Regions from separate parts of the Corynebacterium hiratae genome, predicted to be linked through region 1. Evidence: predicted binding sites of a transcription regulator. Region 1 holds the regulator's gene; each other region holds the start of a gene.

Region 1 (7,639 bases):
CCAAGGACCTGCTCAAGCACAACTATTCGGACCCGACATGGTCGCGCAAGCGAGGCTCTGCGGTAGTCACCCAGCGCTCGACCCTCTACGGTGTCACTGTGGTGGCCGATCGAACCGTTCCCTACCATCGCGTCGATCCCGTTGCGGCACGTGACATGTTCATCCGCAATGCGCTTGTCGACGGCGACTGGACCACCCACCATAACTTCTTCCACGACAACAAGCGCAAGCTTGCCGAGGCTTCCGAATACGAGGAAAAAGCACGGCGCCGCGGCCTCGTTGTGGACGAGGACACGCTCTTCGACTTCTACGATCAGCGCATCCCGGAATCTGTGACCACTGCCCGGCACTTTGACTCGTGGTGGAAGAAACAGAAAAACAAGCATTCTCTGGACTTCGACCCAGAAGCACTCCTCGAGGATGACCACGATGTCACCGAGGACGCCTTCCCGGATCGGTGGTTGAAGGGAAGCATCGATTACGACCTGACCTATAAGTTCGAGCCAGGTGACCCGCTTGACGGCGTCACGCTCAGGGTTCCAGTTCCCCTGCTGGCTGGATTGGATACTGAGGGATTCGACTGGCTCGTGCCGGGCCTGCGTCTAGAGCTTGTCACTGAGCTGATCCGCTCGCTACCGAAAGCGCTGCGCCGTACTGTGGTTCCGGCCCCCGAGTTCGCTGAGCGGGCCTTGCCCAAGCTCCTTCCCTATGAAGGAGCGCTCATCGACCAGCTCGCAGCGGTGTTGCGGGACATGGGCGGCCAGGGTATCAACGCGGCTGATTTCCGCCCTGATCAGCTCCCGCCCCATTTGCGCATGAACTATGCCGCAGTGGACAAGCGGGGCAAGATTATCGATTCCGACCGCGATTTGACGGCGCTCGTGCAACGCCAAGCCGGGCATATCTCTTCCTCCGTGTCGCGCGTCGGCCGCGCCGCCGAATCCGCTTCCGTCAAGGAATGGTCGGAAGACACGCTGGGCGCTATCGATGAGGAAGTGACCACGGTGGTCGATGGACATGAGGTCACCGCTTATCCTGCGCTTGTGGCTACGAAGGAGGGCGTGGCGCTGAAGGTGCATCCAACCAAGGCGGCTGCCGACGCCTCCATGATCACCACCACCCTGACGCTGCTACTCCGAGAGATTTCCGTAAACACGCAGCATATGGTCAAGGGTCTACCCCTGCAGCAGCGGGTTGCTGTCGACGCCTACCCGCACGGCGGGGCCGAAGGTCTCGTCAACGATGCTCGGGTCGCCGCAGTACGCGACATCATGATGGAGAAGGGCGGGCCGGTACGAAGTCCTGGTGAATTCACCACTCTTCTCAACGCGGTTAAACCGGAGGTGCCAGGCCGCGTCCGCCAGGCGGTGGTCGCGATCGCACCTGGTTTGGCAGAGTATTCGAACCTCAACGCTGAGCTCAAACAGTGGGAGGGGCCGGCAATCGATGATATTCGCGATCAGCTGAAGTTCTTGTTGCCCCCGAATGCGATCACTATGCACGGCATGCAGCACCTTCGCCACCTGCCGCGTTATATCCAAGCCGCGCGCATCAGGCTCGAGGACATGAATCTAGACACGGATCGGGATGCCGACCGCCAAGCCGATGTCGACGAAGCGAAGGCATATCTGAACAATCGTTTACGCACGCTGCCCGCCGGCCGCGAGAAGACCCGTGAGGTCAAGGACATCTACTGGATGATCGAGGAGTTGCGCGTATCGCTCTTCGCACAACGCCTGGGTACCGCGCATGCGGTGTCCGTGCGGAGAATCCAAAAAGCCGCGGACAAGCTGCGCTAAAACGTTAGAAGCTGTCGCGGTCGCGCCGGCGCATGAGGCGAATTTCGGATTCAAAGTCGTCGGCGCTCTCAAAAGACTTGTATACCGAGGCGAAGCGCAGATAGGCCACCTCATCGAGGTCACGCAGGGGTTCCAAGATAGCGAGGCCGATATCGTTGGCGTTGACTTGTGACGATCCGTGACTGCGCACGGTTTCCTCGACCTCTTGCGCAAGCTTTTTCAAGGCATCATCGCTAACATCCCGCCCCTGGCACGCGCGCTTCACGCCGCGGATTAGCTTGTCCCGGCTGAAAGGCTCGGCCAAGCCATTACGTTTGACCACCGACAAGACAGCCTTCTCGATGGTGGTAAACCGGCCTCGGCACGCAGCACACTCGCGACGTCGGCGAATTGACGTTCCACTGTCGATCACTCGGGAGTCAATCACTCGTGACTGTTCGTTGTGACAGAACGGGCAATACACTGTGCCGTATCCTTCCTCTCGACCGCTGCGCAGACGCCTTCCGGCCCCTCGGGAAGTCTAGCGCGAAGAAACAACCGCTGTGGCTGATGCACCGCTAGCGCTAGGGGCCTCACCATCAATACTAAGACCACCCCACACGGTGCCGATAAATACCGCTGCACCGAAAACTGCTCCAAGAACATAGTTACCTACGTTCGAGCCGCTACGGCGAGGTAGGGACGCAGCACGCTGGTATGAAACTGAGGAATCCCCTATTCGATCTGTGCGCCCCTGTGTTCTATCTCTCGGCTCGAGCGTTCGAACACGCGACAAACCACTTTCACGCGTTAACGCGAACGAGTGACACCGCTCAGGTTCCCACACGGCCGCGGGCGGGACGAGCACAGGACCCTTTCCGGACTTCTCGGGAGTTACTCCATGCAGAGCAGAGCTGGTATTAAGTGCAATGGCCATGACAGTTCCTTTCCAGGACTTCTTCTTCATTGTGGTGATGCCTGAAGTGTAAGAGCGAGGTTCGACATCGTCGAACACTTCCATCGACCAACCGTTCGATTTGGTCTGTATGTTCGATTTATAGCAGGCGCTCGAAAGTTTGTCCACATCCAAGCGGCGTTAGTCGAACATTTTTTCTTTACGTGCTAAAAAGGAAACGGAAACACCAATACGGCGCACGCCACGATGAGCAACCAACGAGACGTCACCGCGATGCCCACCAGCGTCCTGCACGCCTCAACCCGACGCGCTGTTTTGCGCACACCGATAGCCCAAGGAGTAAGAATGCCCCGCAAGCCGAAGCGAAGCGACCAACCTACCCTCGACTCACTTTCCGCCCGTCAGCGCCGCATCTTGGAAGTCATCCATGACGCTGTCATGCTGCGCGGGTACCCGCCAAGCATTCGAGAAATCGGCGATGCAACAGGCCTACAGTCCACGTCTTCCGTGGCCTATCAGTTGAAGCAACTAGAGGAGAAGGGCTTTCTTCGCCGCGATCCAAACAAGCCGCGCGCCGTTGATGTGCGCCACTTCCCCGGCGCCGACGATCCAAAGAAGCCGGGCCGCAAAGCCGGGCAGGCCAACACCACAGCAGGGCAGTCCACTCCCGACGTCCCCGAGGATGCAGCAACGCCGAACTACATCCCAGTAGTCGGCCGCATCGCCGCGGGCTCTCCTATCACCGCCGAAGAAAACATCGACGGCTACTTCCCCATGCCAGGTGAGATCCTGGGAAGCGGCGAGCTTTACATGCTGCAGGTCGTCGGCGACTCTATGCAGGACGCCGGAATCCTCAATGGCGATTGGGTTATTATCCGCTCCCAGTCCGTCGCCGAAGAAGGCGAATTCGTCGCTGCACTCCTCGAAGGCGAAGAAGCAACTGTAAAGGAGTTCCACCGCGATTCTTCTGGAGTGTGGCTCCTCCCCCACAACGACGCCTACGCTCCCATCAAGGGCGATGAGGCCGAAATCATGGGCAAGGTTGTATCGGTGTTCCGCAAGCTTTAGGCACCCCTAAGCCACAACTATCCCTCCCCCAACCGGTTGCCCACGCCACCGCTTATTTCCACTCGGTGCGGGCGAACTGGAGGGAGGGATTTTTTCTTTTTACCCCCTTGTGTGTGTACATGTCCGAATCGCGCCGTTTAAGCGTCCGACATCACACATTTGCAAACATGCAGTATAAACATTGTTTTTCTCGCACGTTTGCCGCCAGCAATGTGAGCTTTTATTTGTTTGGTTCCGTTTTGTTCGCATTCAGTGGGACAATAGAAGCATCGCCGCAACATTCGTTGCTCTCTTCGCTCACATGCCCCGGCCCCACTTATTATCACCGCCGGGCGCAGCGACTACCACAGGCAAACTTCACTGGGAGGAACTATGTACGCAGAAGAGCGTCGCCGACAAATTGCGTCATTGACCGCCGTCGAAGGCCGAGTCAATGTCACTGAGCTTTCCGAACGCTTCGATGTTACCGCTGAGACGATTCGCCGCGACCTCGCGGTCTTAGACCGGGAAGGAGTTGTCCACCGCGTTCATGGCGGTGCGGTTGCTTCCCAATCGTTCCAGACTGCAGAATTTACACTCGATACTCGTCAGCGTTCCGCCACGGGCGCGAAAATGGCTATCGCCCGCGCCGCACTAGAGCAGCTTCCCGACGGGGGCAGTATCTTCATCGACGCTGGAACTACCACCAACGCCCTCGCTGACCTCATCGGACAGCGCTATTCTGCTGGCCAGTTCAGCATTGTGTCGAATAGCCTACCGATCGCCCTCTCGTTGGCCAGCAATGGTGTTTCCGAGGTGCAGCTCCTAGGCGGCACGGTGCGCGCGATCACCCAAGCCGTCGTCGGCGATACCGCCCTTCGCACCATGGCGCTGATGCGCGCAGATGTTGCTTTCATCGGCACCAACGCCCTGACCATCGACCATGGGCTATCCACGGCGGACTCACAGGAAGCAGCTATCAAGTCGGCCTTTGTTACCAACGCGCATCGCGTCGTCGTCTTGTGTGACTCGTCGAAGCTCGGCAATGACTATCTGGTCAGCTTTGCCTCGCTCGATGAGATTGATGTCGTCATTACGGACGCCGCTGCTCCAGCCGCCTACGTCGAAGCCCTGCGCGAGCACGGCATCGACGTGATTATCGCTTCGGAGAAATAGGCGGTTTCATCCCACGACCGCGTAAGGGCGGTGTGGTTCCCCGAGGGGCCTCTCGGGGAACCACACCTCCCTGTTTCAGCAGCGGCCTAAACCAAGCTAGAGCTACTAGGCAGTCTGGTATTCCTCCAGCAGCGCAATCACTGCGGATCGCGCATCTGCTGGGCTTTCGGCGTTGATAGCCGCCTCCGCCATCTTCTGGCACTGCTCGAGTGTGAGCTCAGCCAGCTGTGCGCCAACGCCCGCAACTGCGGTCGACGCTGCGGACAGCGAGGTGACGCCAAGGCCAGTCAGCACGCAAGCGAGCATGGGATCGGCGGCGGCCTCGCCACAGACACCAACCGGCACATTATTATCGCGACCCACTACGCACGTGTGCTGGATCAAACGCAGCACGGCCGGCTGCCACGGATCGGTCAGGTAGGCCAGCTGGGGCGATAGGCGGTCCGCGGCCATCGTGTACTGCGTGAGATCGTTGGTACCAATGGACACGAAATCGAGGTGCGGCATGATGGTATCGGCCATCAGGGCCGCTGCAGGCACCTCAATCATCGCGCCGGCGATGAGCCCGCGCTCACGACACAGTTCGGCAAACCACTTCGCCTCTACTGCCGTGGCCACCATGGGCGCCATGACCCAAGTGGTAGCGCCATCAGCACGCTTTTCGGCGGCCTGTGCGATGGCGTCGAGCTGACGGGTGAGAAGCGCCTCGTTGTTTCGGGCGATGCGCAGGCCGCGCACACCCAAGGCTGGGTTCTCCTCAGAGTCCAACGTGGCGTAGGAAATCGGCTTATCCGATCCGGCGTCGAGCGTTCGAACGACGACCTTGGATTCGGGGAAAGCGTTGAAAACCTTGCCGTAGATGCGTGCCTGCTCCTCCACGGTCGGTTCTTCGCTGGCAGAGAGGAAGGAAAGCTCCGTACGGTACAGGCCGATCCCCTCTGCCTGCGAATCCGAGGCGATGCGAGCTGCGTTCCCGTCGGCCACGTTGGCCAACAGCTGCACGCGGTGACCGTCCTTCGTCTGGGCAGGGCCACGCCACTCGGCCACTCGCGCTGCCTTCTCGCGGTATTCTTCTACCGCCTTGAGGGAGGTAGCGCGATCCGCGCCCAGCGCCACGGTGCCCATCGAACCGTCTACGAAGATCTGGGTTCCCGCTTCAATCGAGCGGAGATCAGCGCCAACTGCGACGATACACGGAAGGTCCAGCTGGCGGGCGATGATTGCGGTATGGCTCGTCGGCCCACCAAGCTCGGTGACCAGTGCCTTGATATGCGTAGTGTCCAAGGTAGCGGTATCCGCTGGAGCGAGGTCATCCGCCAGCAGTACCGCCTCGCCTTCGACCAGGGGCAGGCCCGGTTCCTGTTCACCGCGTAGCTGTGCAATCACGCGATCGCGCACATCCTTGAGGTCGGTTGTGCGCTCTGCCATCACGCCGCCGGCTGCCTCAAACATGGTGACGAACCTGTCTGTTGCGCCGACGACCGCATACTCGGCGTTCTTGCCGCTACGAATACCCTTGCGCACTGCCTTGTGCCAACCTCGGTCCTTGACCATTCCGGCGGTAGCACCGAGAACCTCAGCAGCCTGGCCTTCAGCCCCAGCTGCACGCTGCTCAAGGCGGCTGGCAACAATGTCCGCCGCTTCGAGGAAGCGATCGTACTCAGCATCACGTTGCTCCTCCGGCACGGTTTCTCCCGCCGTGGGCAGTTCTGGGCGTGGGCGGACCCACACCGCCTCAGCATATGCAACGCCGGCGACAACGCCGGTGCCTTTAATGGTGGATGGGGATGCGTTTTCCATGACACATATCCTTACGGAGACGATGTTTTCTCTATCCAGATCATCACAAGTCGGTCAAAAATGCAACGAAAACCACAGTGATTCCGTTGACATTCGGACACATACGGGCAATAATCAACATTAAGCAACATTAGTTTCACGCTGACCACGGGCAATCTGCACCGAAGTTCTTGTTCGAGCCGCCGAGGCGCGTTTGCCCCCAATATACGCACTCCGCGAAAGGGGACATTGTCCACGATGATCCTTACTTTGACCCCCAACCCGAGCATCGACGCCACGGTGCGCCTGAACGAGGCGCTCGAACCCGGTGCTGTCCACCGCGCCGAGTCTGTCTCCAGCGTTGCTGGCGGTAAAGGCGTCAACGTTACGCATGCCGTAACGCTCGCCAACGTCGACAGCTTGGCGCTGCTTCCCGCCGCCCCCGCTGATCCTTTCTTGGCCCTTGCTGATGACGCGTCCATCCCCGTACATGCAGTACACACGGCCGGCGCGGTGCGCACCAATACCACTCTGACCGAGCCAGACGGCCGGACGACCAAACTCAACGGTCCCGGCCCCACGCTCGATGAGTCAGTTCAGCAAGACGTGGCACAGGCCGTCGCTGAACACTGCGCCAACGCCGAGTGGATCGTCATGGCAGGCTCCCTGCCCAAGGGGGTTCCCACCGACTGGTACACGCAGCTCATCACTGTCTCTCGCGAGGCGAACCCCAACATCCATGTAGCCGTCGACACCTCCGATGCCCCTATGGTGGCTCTCGGAGAGAACCTCGAGGTAGCCAGCCCCGATCTCATCAAGCCCAATGGCCTTGAGCTTGGACAGCTAGCCAACGTTGATGGCCAGGCCCTCGAAGCTGCCGCCGAGAACGGTGATTTCAGCGGTGTGGTCGAGGCCGCGAGGGTCGTCGTCAAGCGCGGCATTC
Region 2 (7,639 bases), on a different contig from region 1:
CCGTGCCGTCCGGGAAATTCTCCACGATATCCACGGAACGAATATCGGCCTCGATGCTGCCCATCGCGTTGGCGAGGAGGCCAAGGCTGCCGGGAGTGTCAGGGAGTAGGACACGGACGAGATACGACATATCGTTCTTTCTGGGGGAAGATGACTAGGTAGGGAAATCGCTGATGCGAATAGTTTGTACAACTTGATCGATGGTACCCAACGTATCGAATACTATTCAATAGCTTCAGTGGTGTGTAGGGGGAGGAGTGGTGGTGGCGTGGCACCAGCCGTGCAGTACCATGGGTGCTTAGCTATCAACCGTCTCAATGAATAAAAGGATGGAGTTCGCGTGTCTGATATTTCGCGTGACGAGGTCGCGCACCTGGCAAAGCTGTCGCGATTGGCCCTGAGCGAGGAAGAACTAAAACAGTTCGCCGCGCAGATCGACGAGATCGTGGACTCGGTGTCCGCGGTTGGCAAGGTCGAGGCTGAAGGTGTGGAGCCGATGTCGCACCCGCACTCCGTTAACGCCCCGATGCGTGAGGATGTCATCGTGCGCACCCTCACCGCTGAGCAGGCTCTGGATCAGGCGCCCGCGACCGAGGATGACCGCTTCATGGTTCCGCAGATTCTGGGTGGAGGAGACGAATAAGAATGGCACAATTCATTGCGCCCACCGAGGGCATTACCGCACTGACCGCCGCCGAGCTGGCTGAGAAGATTCACTCCCGCGAGCTCACCTCCCGCGAAGTAACTCAGGCCTTCCTGGACCGCATCGCGGAGACCGATGGTGAACTCAACGCCTTCCTGCACGTTGGTGCTGAGGAAGCGCTGGCGGCTGCCGACGCTGTCGATAAGTCCCTCGACGCTGGCGAAGCGCCCGCTTCCGCTTTGGCCGGTGTGCCGCTGGCGCTCAAGGACCTGCTGGTGACTACCGACGCCCCGACGACCGCCGCCTCCAAGATGCTGGAAGGTTGGGTCTCACCCTATGACGCCACGCTGGTGACCAAGCTGCGCGAGGCCGGTATCCCGATCCTGGGCAAGACGAACCTCGATGAGTTCGCGATGGGCTCCTCCAACGAGAACTCCGCCTACGGTCCGGCCCACAACCCCTATGACACCGAGCGCACCCCGGGTGGCTCCGGTGGTGGTACCGCAGCGGCCCTCGCGTCTGGTCAGGCACCGCTGGGCATCGGTACCGACACCGGTGGTTCTATTCGCCAGCCGGCCGCACTGACCAACACCGTGGGCGTAAAGCCGACCTATGGCACGGTGTCTCGCTACGGCCTCATCGCCGCTGCAAGCTCCCTGGACCAGGCTGGTCCGACTGCCCGCACGGTTTTGGATACCGCACTGCTGCACGAAATCATTGCTGGTCACGACTCCTTCGACGCCACCTCCGTGGACAAGCCGGTTGCGCCGGTAGTCGCCGCTGCCAAGGAGGGCGCTAATGGCGATCTGTCCGGCGTCAAGGTTGGCCTGATCAAGCAATTCGAGCGCGATGGCTGGCAGCCGGGTGTGATGGAGGCCTACCACGCAGCCGTTGAGCAGCTAAAGTCTCAGGGCGCAGAGATCGTTGAGGTCGACTGCCCGCACTTCGATGACGCTCTCGCTGCCTACTACCTCATCATGCCGTGTGAGGTCTCCTCCAACCTGGCCCGCTTCGACGGCATGCGCTACGGCCTGCGCGTGGGTGATGATGGTACCCACTCTGCGGAAGAGGTCATGTCCCTGTCCCGCGCGGCTGGCTTCGGCCCCGAGGTCAAGCGCCGCATCATGCTGGGTACCTACGCCCTTTCCGTCGGCTACTATGACGCCTACTACCTCCAAGCGCAGCGTGTTCGCACCCTCATTGCACAGGACTTCGAGCGTGCCTTCGAGCAGGTCGATGTCCTCGTTTCTCCGACCACCCCGACCACAGCCTTCAAGCTGGGCGAGAAGGTCGAGGACCCGATGGAGATGTACAACTTCGACCTGTGCACCCTGCCGTTGAACCTCGCCGGCGTGTGCGGCATGTCCGTTCCTTCCGGAATGGCATCCGACACCAACTTGCCCACCGGCCTGCAGATCATGGCACCGGCATTTAAGGATGACCGCCTGTACAAGGTCGGCGCCGCCTACGAAGCAGGGCGCAAGTAGTAGACACACTTCGGGCCAGCCCGTAGTGCGCATGAGCCGGGGTCTTTCACTGACGTGGGAGGCCGCCGGCCTTCGTCGTTTTATCCGACGGTGTGTGTTTGCTGGTTCGTAGTCTTTCTCTTTTCCTTTCGGTTTCCTTGGGCGGGTTTCGTCGTTTGAAACGACGGGGCCCTTCGGCTTTCGTCGTCTCATTCGACGACGGGGTTAGAAGGGGATGTCGTCGGTGCCGGCATCAGCGTCGGTCTTGCTCTCATGCTTGGCTTCTGCTTTGGCTTTGGCTTGTTGTTGTGCGTAGTCGTCGAGTTCTTGTTTTAAGTGTTGGGCTTGCTCGCGTACGCGTTTCCTGGTGGCGGTGATGTGTTGGGCTACGGTCTGTGCCCACCGTTTCTGCTTGGGTGCTAGCGGCCCGTCGGCTTCGGTAATAGTCCAGGTGCCGTCTTCATATAGCCAGATGACATCCCCGCTGTAGGGGTCCAGCAGGTATTTGAGGCTGCCATCGGTTTTCATGTTGTGATGCCCCTGGCATAAACACGCCAGGTTCTTCGGATGGGTGGGCCCGCCTTCAGCCCAGTTATGCCGATGATCCAACTGGCTAAGGAAAGCTGGTTTGCCGCACCCGCCGACCCGGCAGGTCCCGTCACGGCCTTCGACATGTTTGCGCATGATGATTCCTGGTTGGTAGCCATCTGCTTCGGCGACGTCACCGGTTAAGTCCCGGGTCTTATCATGCGGCATCGGCTTAGCCCGCCAGCCGAAGCCTTCAATAAAGGTTGGTGCATCCTCAATATCGCAGGCCTGGTAGGTGTGTAACACCACGGTAGCTGGTGGCTTAATCTCACCGGAAAGCAGCTTTATGACTGCCTCCGGAATCGTCAGATCGTGCTTGGTTGCGGTGTGGTGGATGAAGGCATCGAGTTTAATGCCGGTGTCTTCATCACAGTGCAGTTCTAACCAGGCTGAGGTGCCGTTAGAAGAAAACCGGTATGTATTTTTAGGGCGGGTGTCCTGGTAGGCGATGGAGTTATCGAGGGTTTTGCAGATATCGCGGACTTTGCGCCTGATTTGACTACGTGTGGGAAAAGCCTGATTGGGCTTAGAAGGGGTGAAGAAGTCAGCTAGGAGGGTGTCGATGAAGTCTAGGGTTTCATCTGTTAAGGCTGTCAGTGCTGACATGGGTTGATCAATAGCAATGAGGGACTCGATGTCGAGCAGGCAGTGGGTGTCTTGTATGGCTTTGACTTTCGGCAGGCTATCTAGGCGGTGGATAGCACGCAGGCCGGATTTGATGTGGCCTTCGGGCAGTGACCAGGCAGCAACCAGGGATAGTGCGGTGGTGTTGATATCAGCCTGCAGGCTGGGCATAGCCCCGACCCAGGTGTTGTAGGTGGCTCGTCGTGCTGTGGCGCGGGCTATGGCGTGTGGGTTATTCGGGTTAGTAGTTGAGAAGAAAAAGGTTGGCGGGCGTGTGGCAGTGGTCATGGGTATCTCCCCCGAGATAAACATGTGTTAGAAGAAGTGTTCTAACCATGATTCTAGTGCCACACACCCCGTATGGCTATAGCTCGTGGTGAATTCGTGTCAAGTCGTTACTATAAACGGGGGTAGCCACCATGTGTTAGCCAGCACATTCGATGGCGAGATGTTGGATTCTTTGCCTGTGCAAGAGCGCAAAACGCCCCCTCCGTCCGTCAGTGACAGCGCGAAGGGGGCGTGGGTGGGGGATCTACTTGGCGTCGGAAAGCGCGTAGGCAGCGCCGGCGCTCGCGGCAGTGATGGTCAGGACTGCCGGCCAGGAGCCCATCTTCTTAGCTAGCGGGTGAGAGAGGCCAAAAGCGCCGGTGTACAGAGCCGCCAGGCCAACGGTAGTGGCCGGGTTCGTCTTAGCCCACCAGCTGCGGCCCGCCCACACGCCAGCGGCGGCAAGCACCACGCCGCCAAGCGGGCGAATGCCAGTCTCCCGGGCGGTGAGCCAGCCGCCGATAAGTCCCAGCGTGACGGTCGCTGCCGTCGATACGTCCTGCGGTTTCTTGATATCAATCATTCCCATGCGCCTCAGTTTAGGCCGCGTGAGCGTGCGGTGGCTAGACTTCGCTGCATGAAACTCGGAGGAACGCCGCCGTCGGAGAAGCAAGCGTGGCTCGCCATGGCCGCGCTATCACTGGGCTTTTTCATGTCCTTGCTCGACCAATCGATGATTGCCGTCGCGCTTCCCGACGTCCGCCGTGAGTTCCACGCCGATGTCAACCAGGTGCTGTGGGTCTCCGCCATCTATCTGCTCGCCGTGGTCGTGCCGCTGTTGTTTACCGGCCGCCTCGGCGATATCTACGGCCAGAAGAAAATGTTCCAGTTGGGCGTCGGGCTCTTTGGCATCGGCGCGCTGCTGTGCGCGCTAGCGCCCTCGGTGGAGTTTCTTATTGCAGCAAGAGCCTTGCAAGGTTTCGGCGCGTCGATTCAAATGCCCCAGACTATGGCCGTCATCAACCGTATTTTCGCGCGGGAGCGGCGCGGCCGTGCGCTCGGCGTCTGGGGAGTGGTTGGGTCTTTGGCCACGCTCGCCGGGCCGCTCTTGGGTGGCTTCGTCGTCGCTGCATTTGGCTGGCAAGCTGTTTTCTGGGTTCATATTCCTTTTGTTGTCGCCGCAATCGTCTTATCCGGCCTGTGGGTGCCTTCCTTGCCAACGGCGATGGGGAAGATTGACTTCGTCTCAGTGGGGGCGTCGTTTATCGCGTTAACGTGCTTCGTCTTCGCAGTGCAACAGGGCCCAGAGACTGGTTGGCCGTGGTGGATTTGGGTCCTGCTCCTTGCTGGTGTGCTTGGCATGTATATTTTCGTGCGCCTGCAATCGGCCCGGGGGATGGCGGCGCTCGTCCCGCTCGTGCTGTTTCAGGACCGCAACTACTCCGCAGGTTCAGTAGCCATCGTGTCCATGGGCTTTATGGCGGCGTCGATGATGATTCCAATCATGATGTGGCTGCAGGTCGAGCAGGACATGTCGGCGCGCGATGCCGGAATCATCGTCACACCCATGGCGCTGGTCTCTCTGTGCGTGTCGCCCTTGGCGGGCATTCTGGCGGATAAGCTGCACCCACGTCGTTTGGCGGTCGCGGGCTTCGGCATCCTGATTGCGACCTTCTTCGCACTGTGGTTCCTCATGCAGACTGAAGTGTCGGCCTGGTGGTTGTGCCTGCCCTGCGCGGCGCTGGGGGCGGGACAGTCCTTCATCTGGGGTTCCAACGCCGCGACGACGATGCGCGATATTGACGCAGATCTCATGGGCGCGGCATCCGGCGTCTATAACACGTCCAGGCAGGTGGGGTCGGTCATCGGAGTGGCCGCCGTGTCAGCGGTTATGCAGGTAGCGGGGGCCGCGGATTCCCTCGTGGTCATCGTTGCGATGCTAGCGGCGGGGTGTGTGGCTTCGCTCTTCTTCCGCGACACCCTGCATGCGGTAGCGGAAACTGCGAGGCTATAGGGAAGCGAGTAGATTGGATGTCATGCGTCTTGCTGTACTGACATCCGGTGGTGATTGCCCCGGTCTGAATGCTGTTATCCGCGCGGTCGTTCGTACCGCATCCAACGAGTTCGGCGATACGGTCGTCGGCTACGAGGACGGCTGGGTTGGTCTGATGGAAGACCGCCGCCGTGACCTTTATGACGACGCAGAGATCGACCGCATCCTCCTGCGCGGCGGAACCATCCTTGGCACCGGCCGCCTCCACCCAGATAAATTCAAGGCTGGGTTGGACACCATCAAGGCCAACATGGCTGATGCTGAGGTCGATGCACTCATCGCCATTGGTGGTGAGGGAACGCTCAAGGGTGCCAAGTGGCTCTCCGATAACGGTATCCCGGTCGTGGGCGTGCCAAAGACCATCGATAATGACGTCAACGCTACCGACTACACCTTCGGTTTTGACACCGCAGTATCCGTGGCGACTGACGCGATCGACCGCCTCCACACCACCGCTGAATCCCACGACCGCATCCTCATCGTCGAGGTTATGGGCCGCCACGTTGGCTGGATCGCGCTGCACGCTGGCATGGCCGGCGGTGCGCACTACACGGTGATCCCCGAGGTTCCGTTCGATATCGCCGATATCACCAAGGCCATGGAGCGCCGCTTCCAGATGGGTGAGAAGTACGGCATCGTTTGCGTCGCTGAGGGCGCGCTGCCGAAGGAAGGCACCATGGACTTCGAAGAGGGCGGTGTGGACCAGTTCGGCCACCAGACCTTCAACGGAATTGGCCAGGTTATCGGTGATGAGATCAAGAAGCGCACCGGCTACGACGTGCGCACCACCGTACTCGGTCACATCCAGCGCGGCGGTACGCCGACGGCCTATGACCGCGTGCTGGCCACTCGCTACGGCACCCATGCCGCCCGTGCTGCGCACAACGGCCAGTCCGGCATGTGTGTGGCTCTCCATGGCGAGAACATTGAACTCGTGCCTCTCGAGGACGCAGTGGGCAAGCTGAAGGTGGTTCCGGCCAAGCGTTATGCCAACGCACAGGCCCTGTTTGGCTAAACACCACCGTTAGCTCATCCATAGTTTCTAAAGGTAGCGATGACAAGCGTATTAGCTTATCTGGCTGAGCAGCCGGTCCTCTTGGTGTTTCTGCTCATAGGTGTCGGCATGGCACTCGGCGGCATCAAGACGCGGGGCATCAGCTTGGGCGCGGCGGCCGTGCTTTTTCTCGGCATCGCCTTCTCAGCAGCCGCATCAGCTGCCGGGGTGGAGGCCTCCGTTCCTCCTATCTTGGGCATGTTCGGCTTGGTGCTCTTTGCCTTCGGCATTGGCAATAACTCCGGTGTGTCCTTCTTCAAGTCGCTGAAGACGGCCACGGGCCCAGTGCTGTCGATGATCGGAGTCTTCATCATCGCGGCGCTTGCCGCGTGGGGGTTGGGCACTTATGTCTTTGGGCTATCGAATGCCACCATCGCTGGTACTTTTGCTGGTGCGGTGACGAATACCCCGGCGTTGGCGGCGGCGTCGGAAGCCACGGGCGATCCGGGCTCGGCTACAGTGGGCTACGCGGTGGCTTACCTGTTCGGTGTCATCGGCATGCTCGGTGCCACGGTGCTCGTGCTTCGCGACGCCGGCAATGACGACGACACCCTGTCACCCGTCACGCGCCAGCACATGCAGATTCAACGCGAGATCTCGGTCGCGGAGATCGCTGATATTGGCAATGGGGAAGTGCAGGTAACACGCCTGCGCCGCGTGGGCAGCAACCTTATCGTTTTGCCGAAATTCTTCGACGTGCTGCACCCCGGTGACGTGGTCACGCTCGTTGGTGCCCCGGAGGACCTGGACAACATCATTGAGCGAGCCGGGCGCGAGTCCCCGCAGATCCTCAATGATGACCGCCACGAGTTGGACTTTCGCCGCATCACTATCTCCGAGCACAGCTTGGCGGGCCTGACCATCGCTGAGCTGAATAACCAGCTGGCGGATCGCTGGGGCGCGCGTATCTCGCGAGTTCGTCGCGCCGATAATGACCAGGTCGC
Region 3 (7,639 bases), on a different contig from region 1:
GGAGCTCGCGCAACGTGCCGCCGGTGATGAGCTCCATGATGAGATAGATGGGCAAACCATCCGCGGAAAAGTCATGCACGGCGACGAGATTGGGGTGGCTCAGCTGCGCCATCGCGCGGGCCTCGCGCTTAAAGCGGGTGACGAAGACGGGGTCGTCGTGATAGCGCTCATCCATCACCTTGGCAGCTACTGCGCGGCCCAAACGCATGTCCACGCAGCGATACACAGTGGACATGCCGCCGCGAGCGATCGGCTGATCAATGCGGTAGCGTCCTTCAAGAATGTCGCCCACGTTCAGCCTTGTCATGGATTCCAGTATGGCTGATCGGCGCCCGAAAGTGTGATCCGGCTACAGTTGTGTCCGTGACTAATTCTGAGAACACCGTTGAGAATTCCCACCCTGAGCTTCCGCAACTTCTCGCCGGAGAGAAGTTGCTGACGCTTAAAGAGGTAGCTGAAAAACTCGATCTGCCCATTACTCGCGTCTTCGATCTGCTCAATGCCCGGAAGTTCATCGCGTGGCGGGACGCCGAAGGACAGCGCCTCGTCCCGGAAGCGTTTTTCAATGCCAAGGGCGTCATTTCCAAGCACGTGTCCGGCGTCATCACTGTTCTTTCGGACAACGGCTGGGGTGACAACGAGATCCTGGCGCATCTTTTTACCGAGGACGAGTCCCTACCGGGCCGCCCCATCGACGCGCTGCACGGCCACCTCGCGCGGGAGGTTATTCGGCGCGCGCAGGCTTCGGCGTTTTAGGCGCTGTCGTCGCACCTGCCGCATTCGGTTCAGCGGTGGTGCGTGGAACACCGTCGAAAATCCATTGCGTGGCCAACCATGCCACGACCACCATCGCAATCACCCAGAACCAGTTGTAGAGCTGGTGATTGCCGTCGCCGGCGAAGGCCACACCAATAAAGAGAGCTGCGCCGGTGGTGAGCTTGATGAGCGGTAGTGGTGGGCGGAAGGTTCCCATGAGCGTGAGCACCGAGGCGTAGTACCACGGCAGCGTCACGGAGTTGAAGACGAACGCCACCTGGTAGGCCGCGGCCGTGGCGGCAATGGCACGGCGCACGCCCGTGCGCCCCCACCACCACACAAGGACAAGGCCCAGGAGCATCAGAAGCATCGCGGCCGAGCGCAGTACGGTGAGCACGCCGTTATAGGTGGTGTCGGGGGAGAAGACCTGGATGAGCGGAACGAGAATATCGGCAAGCAAGGTGGGGCCGGCCAGGGGGTTGATGACCTTCGAGTTGCCACTGATCTGCGACAGCCAACCCCACGAGCTTCCCGACGCCCACGTGATCGCCGCCACCGCCAACGCGACCTCCGCCACGGCGATAACGCCGGATAGTAGAAAGAACCCGACGCGCTTGAGCGGCTTCGTTCCCTTCGGCGCCCAATGGTGCAGCATGAGCCACACGATGAAGGGCGCGGCGAAGACGGCGGTGGCCTTGAGGGACACTGCCACGCCAACGAGTATGAGGCTGAGGTGGAACTTGTGGTGCACAGCAGCGAGAAGGCCCAGCGATACCAGCCCCACCATGACTGATTCGTTGTGCATGCCGCCGATGAGGTGCAAAATCATCACCGGATTCGCCACTCCCAACCAGAGCGCTAGGGCGGGATCACCGCCAATGCTTCGGGCTAGGCGTGGAATTGACCAGGCGATGGCTGCAAAACCAAGGACGGAAATTGCCTTGTAGACGATGATGCCCGCAGCAACGTTATCGCCCACCAGGTGGGTTACCCCGTTGCCCATCCACAGGTGTAGCGGCCCGTAGGGCGTAGTGGTGTTGCGCCAGTCATGAGAGACCTCGAGCAGGAAGGGGCCGGGGTTAACGGCTGCGCCCTCGACGTAGGGGTCGAAACCATCGCGTACCATCGCGCCTTGCATGAGGTAGGAGTACACGTCCCGGGAAGCCAGCGGTGCGGCGCACAGCAGCGGGGTGACCCAGCAGATCAACATCCGGCGGATGTCTGCCAATGCGCCGTCTGGTTGCGGGTTCTTGAGCTGTGGGGCGATGAAGTGGCGGCCCGCCAACACCCATGCGGCGACGAGGCCAAACAGGCCAATCCAGTAGAGGACCATGCCAATGTTGCGGCCGTGGCCATAGGCAAGGAAGCTGATGTTGAGCGCCTCAAGAAAACCTCCGCGATTCCGGGTCGCGCCGCCGGAGAAGGAGGCGAGCGCCAGGACGATCGCAGAGACGATGCCCAGTGGCAGGGGATGGGGAATGCGCAGGGGCACGCGCGTGGATGCGGAGCGGGCCATGCTACATCCGGCGGGCCGTGGACTTGTGGGCAAGTTCTTCCAAGACCGCCGTGACCTCGGGGTCAACCTGTGCGTTGTGCAGATGGTCGAGGCCGGAACGCGTGAGATCGCTGATGCGCTGCTCGACGACGTCCGGCGCACCGGAATCAGCAATGATCTGCGCCATGCGGGCAATGTCTGCGGGGTCCTCCGTCTGCCCGATGAGGCGGCGAAGCTCAGCGGCGGCTGCGGGATCGGTGGCGTCCGCGCGCTGTAGGGCCAGCGACAACAGAACCGTGCGCTTGCCTTCGCGCAGGTCGTCTCCGGCGGGCTTGCCGGTGATAGCCGGGTCACCGAAGACGCCGAGCAAATCATCGCGCAGCTGGAAGGCGACGCCGATGTCCTGGCCGTAACCGCGGAAGGCAGCAACGAGTTTCTCGGGTGCGCCCGCTATAACGGCGCCCAGATGGAGGGGGCGCTCGATGGTGTACGCGGCAGTCTTGAACCGGTTCACCGAGTCCGCCAACGTGGCGTCCTCGGAGCCGGCGGCTTCCAGGGAGATGTCCAGAATCTGGCCGCCGATGACTTCGCGGCGCATTGCCCGCCATGGTGCGCGGGCGCGCGCCAGTGCCTCGGGGCTCAGGCCGGAATCTTGAAGCATGTCTTCCGCCCAGACCAGGGCCATGTCACCGATGAGGATGGCCAGCGATTGCCCGAAGAAATCAGCGTCGCCGCTGAGCCCGAGCTCGCGGTGGCGAGCAGCAACGCCGCGATGGACAGTGGGGTTGCCGCGCCGGGTATCGGAAGCATCCACGATGTCGTCGTGGATAAGTGCACAGGCCTGAATGAACTCCAAGGACGAGGCAGCGCGGAGCATTGCCTGCGGGGACTCAGTGCCGTCGAGCCCGTGCGCACCGACAAAACCTGCCCACGCGTAGAGGGGGCGAATGCGCTTGCCGCCGTCCAGGACGAAGGAATCCAAATAGGAGATCGCGTCGGCCACCGGAGAGCCGATGGCCGCGATGGCGTCGCGCTGACTGTCCAAGAAAAGCTTAAGCTCCTCGCGCACGGCTGCGGGGATGTCGTTCAAGGAAGGTATCTGCGGTGTAGTCACGCCTGCTACTTTACCTGGGTAGCTATGCCGGATTGCCGCCAGGTTAAGCGGTGTCGGCTGGTGTCAGCGGCACCGTCGATTGCAGGATGGCGAAGGGGCGTGCATCGGCGGGGTAGTAGAGCTGGCGAAGGAAATCACTAAATCCCATCTTGCGGTAGAGGCCGAAGGCGGAGTTTGCCTCGTTGGGAACTTCCGGAGTGGAAAGCAGGATGTAGCGCGCGGGAAGGTTCCACGCCAAGGCTTCGAGCAGTGCGCGCCCTAAGCCGCGGCCCTGTTCTCCAGGCAGCACGTGAATCTCCGCCAGTTCGAAATAGTTGTGGAGAATGTCTTCTTGTTCCGGGGTTGGTCCGCCACTGGCGGTGAGCGCTCGGCGAAGCTGTTTGTCCCACCAAGTGTCCGGAGAGCCAAGGAAGCCGTAGGCAAAGCCTGCAATTCCGTAGTCGGTGGTGGCCACGACGCAGGAAAACCCTGGGCGTATGAGATCTGCGCGCCACCGCGAGATGGAGACGTCGCGCACTGACTGGCTGTAGCCCATTGCCGCGATGTAGATATCCACCAAGCGCGGGACAGCAATGGCGAACTCTTGGGGGCTTAGGCGGCGCAGCGTGTAACTCACATCTCTAATAACAGCAGATTCTTCAGGCATGTGAAAGCGCACAGAGAAACTATCTTCTGCACATCCAACCGCCGAGGAGTCGGAGTACGTGTTCGAAAAGAGAAGAAATATCGCCCATCCCTATTGCTTAAATCGAACACATGAACTAAAATTAGAGGTGGATGTACGAAGGTGGTTTTACGGTGAGTCTCATCAGCGAACAGCAGTAGAAAGTCAACAGCACAGTCTTCATTGACAAGCTCAGGAAGCAGCCCAAGGAGGAGAGGTCATGGCACAGGTAATTTCAGCAACGGCAGCGGCTCGGGGCCGGAACAGGGAGGCGATGCAGCGTGTGCGCCGTGACCGCTTCCTCGGTCAAGCGTTGGATCTGTTGGTGGATGCGCGCCGTAGCGCTGCGGAGGGGCGGTTCGAGGACGCTCTTGAAATGGCGTACCGCGCCTCGCTGCGTGCTGCGGGCGCGCGTGTGGCGGCGTCTGCGGTGTCGCGCCGTCGGCGCTTGCCTACCTCTGCATGGGAGCAGGTAGCTCTTATCGGTCCGGCGGATGCTCAATGGGCCGCAGAATTCACAGACTATTCCCGCGTGCGCTCGCGCGTGGCCTCCGGAATGGATCCGGTGCCCGCTGCGGATACGGTCTACCAGTACTTGGCGCTTGCCACACGTTACGTGGACGCGACCGAATCTGAGCTGGGCTTCGGTGGGCTGGCCGCCTAGTGAGGGCGTGATTGCTCCGGTAGCAGGGGCGCAAGGATGCCCAAAAACTATGGACTGTCTTTGTGGGAACTATCTCGCTATCCTTGACGTTATAGAGGTAGTAAACATAGTTCCCAGTTCCACTACCTAAACCCAAATCATTACGGAGGACGCTGTGGCCCTTTCTGAGCACGAACAGCAAGCGCTGCGTGAAATTGAACAATCGTTGCTGGCCAACGATCCTGATTTTGGCGCGTCTGTGTCCGGTGAAACTTCTTTCGGCGGCAACTCGGGTGCCATCACCCTCCGTGGGGTGGCCTTAATCGTTGTCGGTCTGTGCATGATGGTGGGCGGAATCGCGTTGGCCCAGCAGTCCCTGTGGTTCGTTATCCTCTCCGTACTTGGCTTTTTGGTCATGTTTGGATCCGGGGTGTGGATGCTGCGCGGAAATTCGGAAGATTCTCTGGTTGCCGCCGGCGCACCAGCATCCGCTAAGCGGCGCAACAAGCAGTCCAAGAAGGCTGGCAGTGACGTTGGAAACCGCCTTGAAGATAACTTCCGCCGCCGTTTCGAAGGAAACTAAGCGCTAGAAACCCACCAGCAGCCCTTCGCTCTATTGTGAGTCGGAGGGCTGTGGCACGATGACATTGGCCATGGCGTACAGGGTTTGCGTTATGCCCGGGAGCTGCTCGGGCGAGCGGTCTGCCAATTCTGATGCGCGAACGATGGCGGCGTTGAGCAGCGAGATATCCGCTTTGGAAACACCAGGGCAGAACTCGTTAACGATCGATGCAAAGCCACCATGTGACTGCTGCACCGCCTCATCCGCAAAAGCCTGGGGGAAGTGCTGCGCGGCGGTCATGAGGGGGCCGTGCGTGCCATGGAGGAAAAGTTCGAGAGTGGCGTCCACGTAAGCATGGATGCGTTCTGTCGGCTCTGGAGGGGCCACCTGCATGGCAGCTTCGAGCTGTTCATTCCACGTTTGTGTGGCCTGGATAAGCAGCTGCACCAACAAATCGTGTTGGGATGAGACGTAGCGATAAACGCTGGGGCGGGCAAGGCCTACTTCCGCAGCGACCTCCGCCAAGGTAGGAACTGCCCCGTGGTTGTTGACGATCAACCTTTCGGCAGCCTCGAGCACCGCGCGGTGCTGGACGGCGCGGTGCTCGGCTACTGTCGTTTCAGTGATCTTCGGCATGCGCTAAGTCTACGTTAAGCTGCGCATTCTTTTTCCATTCTGGTGCCTACTTGGCGGACGGGGTCAAGCGGCCATCGACCATTTCATAGACCTTGTCGCAGTGACCAAGAACGTCGTAGTCGTGGGTGACCATGACACCCGCGACGTTGAAATCGTGGCATTCTTTGGCTAGCAGCGCCACGATCTCTTGGGACCGTGCGCGATCGAGGGCAGCAGTGGGTTCGTCGACGAGCAGCACCTGTGGATCGCCCACAAGTGCGCGCGCGATACCGACGCGCTGGCGCTCACCGCCGGAAAGACTGCCGGGCCGGTGCTTCGCGCGATGCGCCATGCCGACCTTCTCCAGCAGCTCGGCGCTGGAGTAGCGCCCAGTCTTGCCGATGACCTTGCTGGCCAATTCGATCTGCTCCTCCGCCGTCAGTGCAGACGGGAGATTGCCAGAGGACTGGAAGACGAAGCCGATGTGGTTGCGGCGGATCTGCGCCAGTTCGGAGTCGCCCAGCGGCACGATGTCCTCGCCCGCGACGAGGACTTGGCCGGAATCGGGCGTTGTCAAAGCGCCCGCGACCGCGAGCAGTGTGGACTTTCCGGAGCCGGAGGGGCCAACCACGGCAACGAATTCGCCTGCCTCGACGGTGAGATCGACGGAATTCAGTGCCTTAACGTGTGAATCGCCGTCGCTGTAGCTGACGGTGACGTCTTTCAGTTCCAAAGCGTGGCTCATCGGTTTTCTCCTAGGGCTGCGAGGGGGTTGGTTCGGGTAACGCGGACGACGGCAACGAAGGCGCCGAGCAGTCCGGCGACGAAGAGAATGAGACCGCCATTGATGACAGCGCTGAATTCGGTGGCGTAGGGCATAGCCGTTTTCTCTAGGAGGCTGCCCAGGCCAACGGCGATGAGTGCGCCGGCGAGGATTGATACGAGGAGGATGACCACCGCTTGGCCGAGGCTATCGCGCAGCAGGAAGCTCTTGGTGGCGCCCATTGCGCGAAGGGTGGCGATATTGCCGGCGCGCTGGATGGTCCACACGAGGAAGAAGGCGCCGGTAACGAGCGCGGCAATGACATAGAGGAACCAGGTGATCATGGAAAGGGTCATCATTTCGGCGGTGTAGCCGGGGGAGGAGTCGAAGCTCTCTTTGAGAGTTCGAACGTCGAGGCCGGAGCGCTCGGTGAGAGCATCGGTATCGGGCTTATCCGCCGTGCGAGCGACGATGACAGATGCTTCCTCATAGGCCTCTGGGGTGACAGCTTCGCCGTGGCGCCCGCCGGCGTGAACCTCTTGCCAGATATCGAGCGGCAGGTAGGCCACGTCGACGTGGCCGAAGGTTCGCTGGTTGTCGGTGAACCCGATGACGCTGAGGGGGATATCCAAGCGGTCGAGGGTGATGGTGTCGCCCACCTCGATCCCCTCGTCCTGCAGGGTGGAGGACAGGATGATGTCGTGTTTCGTGTTGCTGGGCTTGCCGTCTGTCCGGGCGGTGTCGATTGGGGGCAAGCCTGCCGGTGCGATGAAGGAGTCAGGTTCTACTCCGAAGAGCGTGAGGTCCACCGCCGTGCCGTCCTGGTTGTGGGCGTTAGCAATGGTCAGGCCCAAGGGGGTGGTTTGGTCCACGCCCTCTAGTTGAGAGAAGGACTCGGCATCGGAGGCATCGACAACGGAGCGGGTGAATGCAGAGTCTTTCTGCGTGCCATCGGCGAAAGCGATGACGTTGCTCTCCATCGCCTTGAGGCTGGAGACGCCGTCGTTGACCAAGCCTGCTGTGAGAC

The links. The regulator LexA, encoded in region 1, represses DNA repair genes until DNA is damaged. The targets are predictions, from matches to a motif close to CGAACANNTGTTCG.
Region 2: the regulator LexA is predicted to act here: its motif matches at 3,627-3,640, upstream of FME68_RS00525 (HNH endonuclease signature motif containing protein).
Region 3: the regulator LexA is predicted to act here: its motif matches at 4,115-4,128, upstream of FME68_RS03435 (SAV_6107 family HEPN domain-containing protein).

The regions. Positions count from the first base shown of each region.
Region 1 is NZ_VIOG01000005.1:68,765-76,403, reverse strand. Features, by position in the region: gene hrpA (ATP-dependent RNA helicase HrpA) at 1-1,799, shown strand, start outside; gene nrdR (transcriptional regulator NrdR) at 1,804-2,262, opposite strand; gene lexA (transcriptional repressor LexA) at 3,040-3,762, shown strand; gene sugR (transcriptional regulator SugR) at 4,135-4,917, shown strand; gene ptsP (phosphoenolpyruvate--protein phosphotransferase) at 5,023-6,717, opposite strand; gene FME68_RS05585 (1-phosphofructokinase family hexose kinase) at 6,955-7,639, shown strand, end outside.
Region 2 is NZ_VIOG01000001.1:121,244-128,882, forward strand. Features, by position in the region: gene FME68_RS00510 (ACT domain-containing protein) at 1-130, opposite strand, end outside; gene gatC (Asp-tRNA(Asn)/Glu-tRNA(Gln) amidotransferase subunit GatC) at 341-643, shown strand; gene gatA (Asp-tRNA(Asn)/Glu-tRNA(Gln) amidotransferase subunit GatA) at 646-2,130, shown strand; gene FME68_RS00525 (HNH endonuclease signature motif containing protein) at 2,335-3,609, opposite strand; gene FME68_RS00530 (hypothetical protein) at 3,854-4,177, opposite strand; gene FME68_RS00535 (MFS transporter) at 4,226-5,602, shown strand; gene FME68_RS00540 (6-phosphofructokinase) at 5,625-6,656, shown strand; gene FME68_RS00545 (aspartate:alanine exchanger family transporter) at 6,696-7,639, shown strand, end outside.
Region 3 is NZ_VIOG01000003.1:98,240-105,878, forward strand. Features, by position in the region: gene FME68_RS03410 (protein kinase domain-containing protein) at 1-307, opposite strand, end outside; gene FME68_RS03415 (Rv2175c family DNA-binding protein) at 358-756, shown strand; gene FME68_RS03420 (alpha-(1->6)-mannopyranosyltransferase A) at 725-2,272, opposite strand; gene FME68_RS03425 (polyprenyl synthetase family protein) at 2,274-3,365, opposite strand; gene FME68_RS03430 (GNAT family N-acetyltransferase) at 3,409-3,981, opposite strand; gene FME68_RS03435 (SAV_6107 family HEPN domain-containing protein) at 4,250-4,693, shown strand; gene FME68_RS03440 (DUF3040 domain-containing protein) at 4,848-5,255, shown strand; gene FME68_RS03445 (TetR/AcrR family transcriptional regulator) at 5,286-5,870, opposite strand; gene FME68_RS03450 (ABC transporter ATP-binding protein) at 5,917-6,594, opposite strand; gene FME68_RS03455 (ABC transporter permease) at 6,591-7,639, opposite strand, start outside.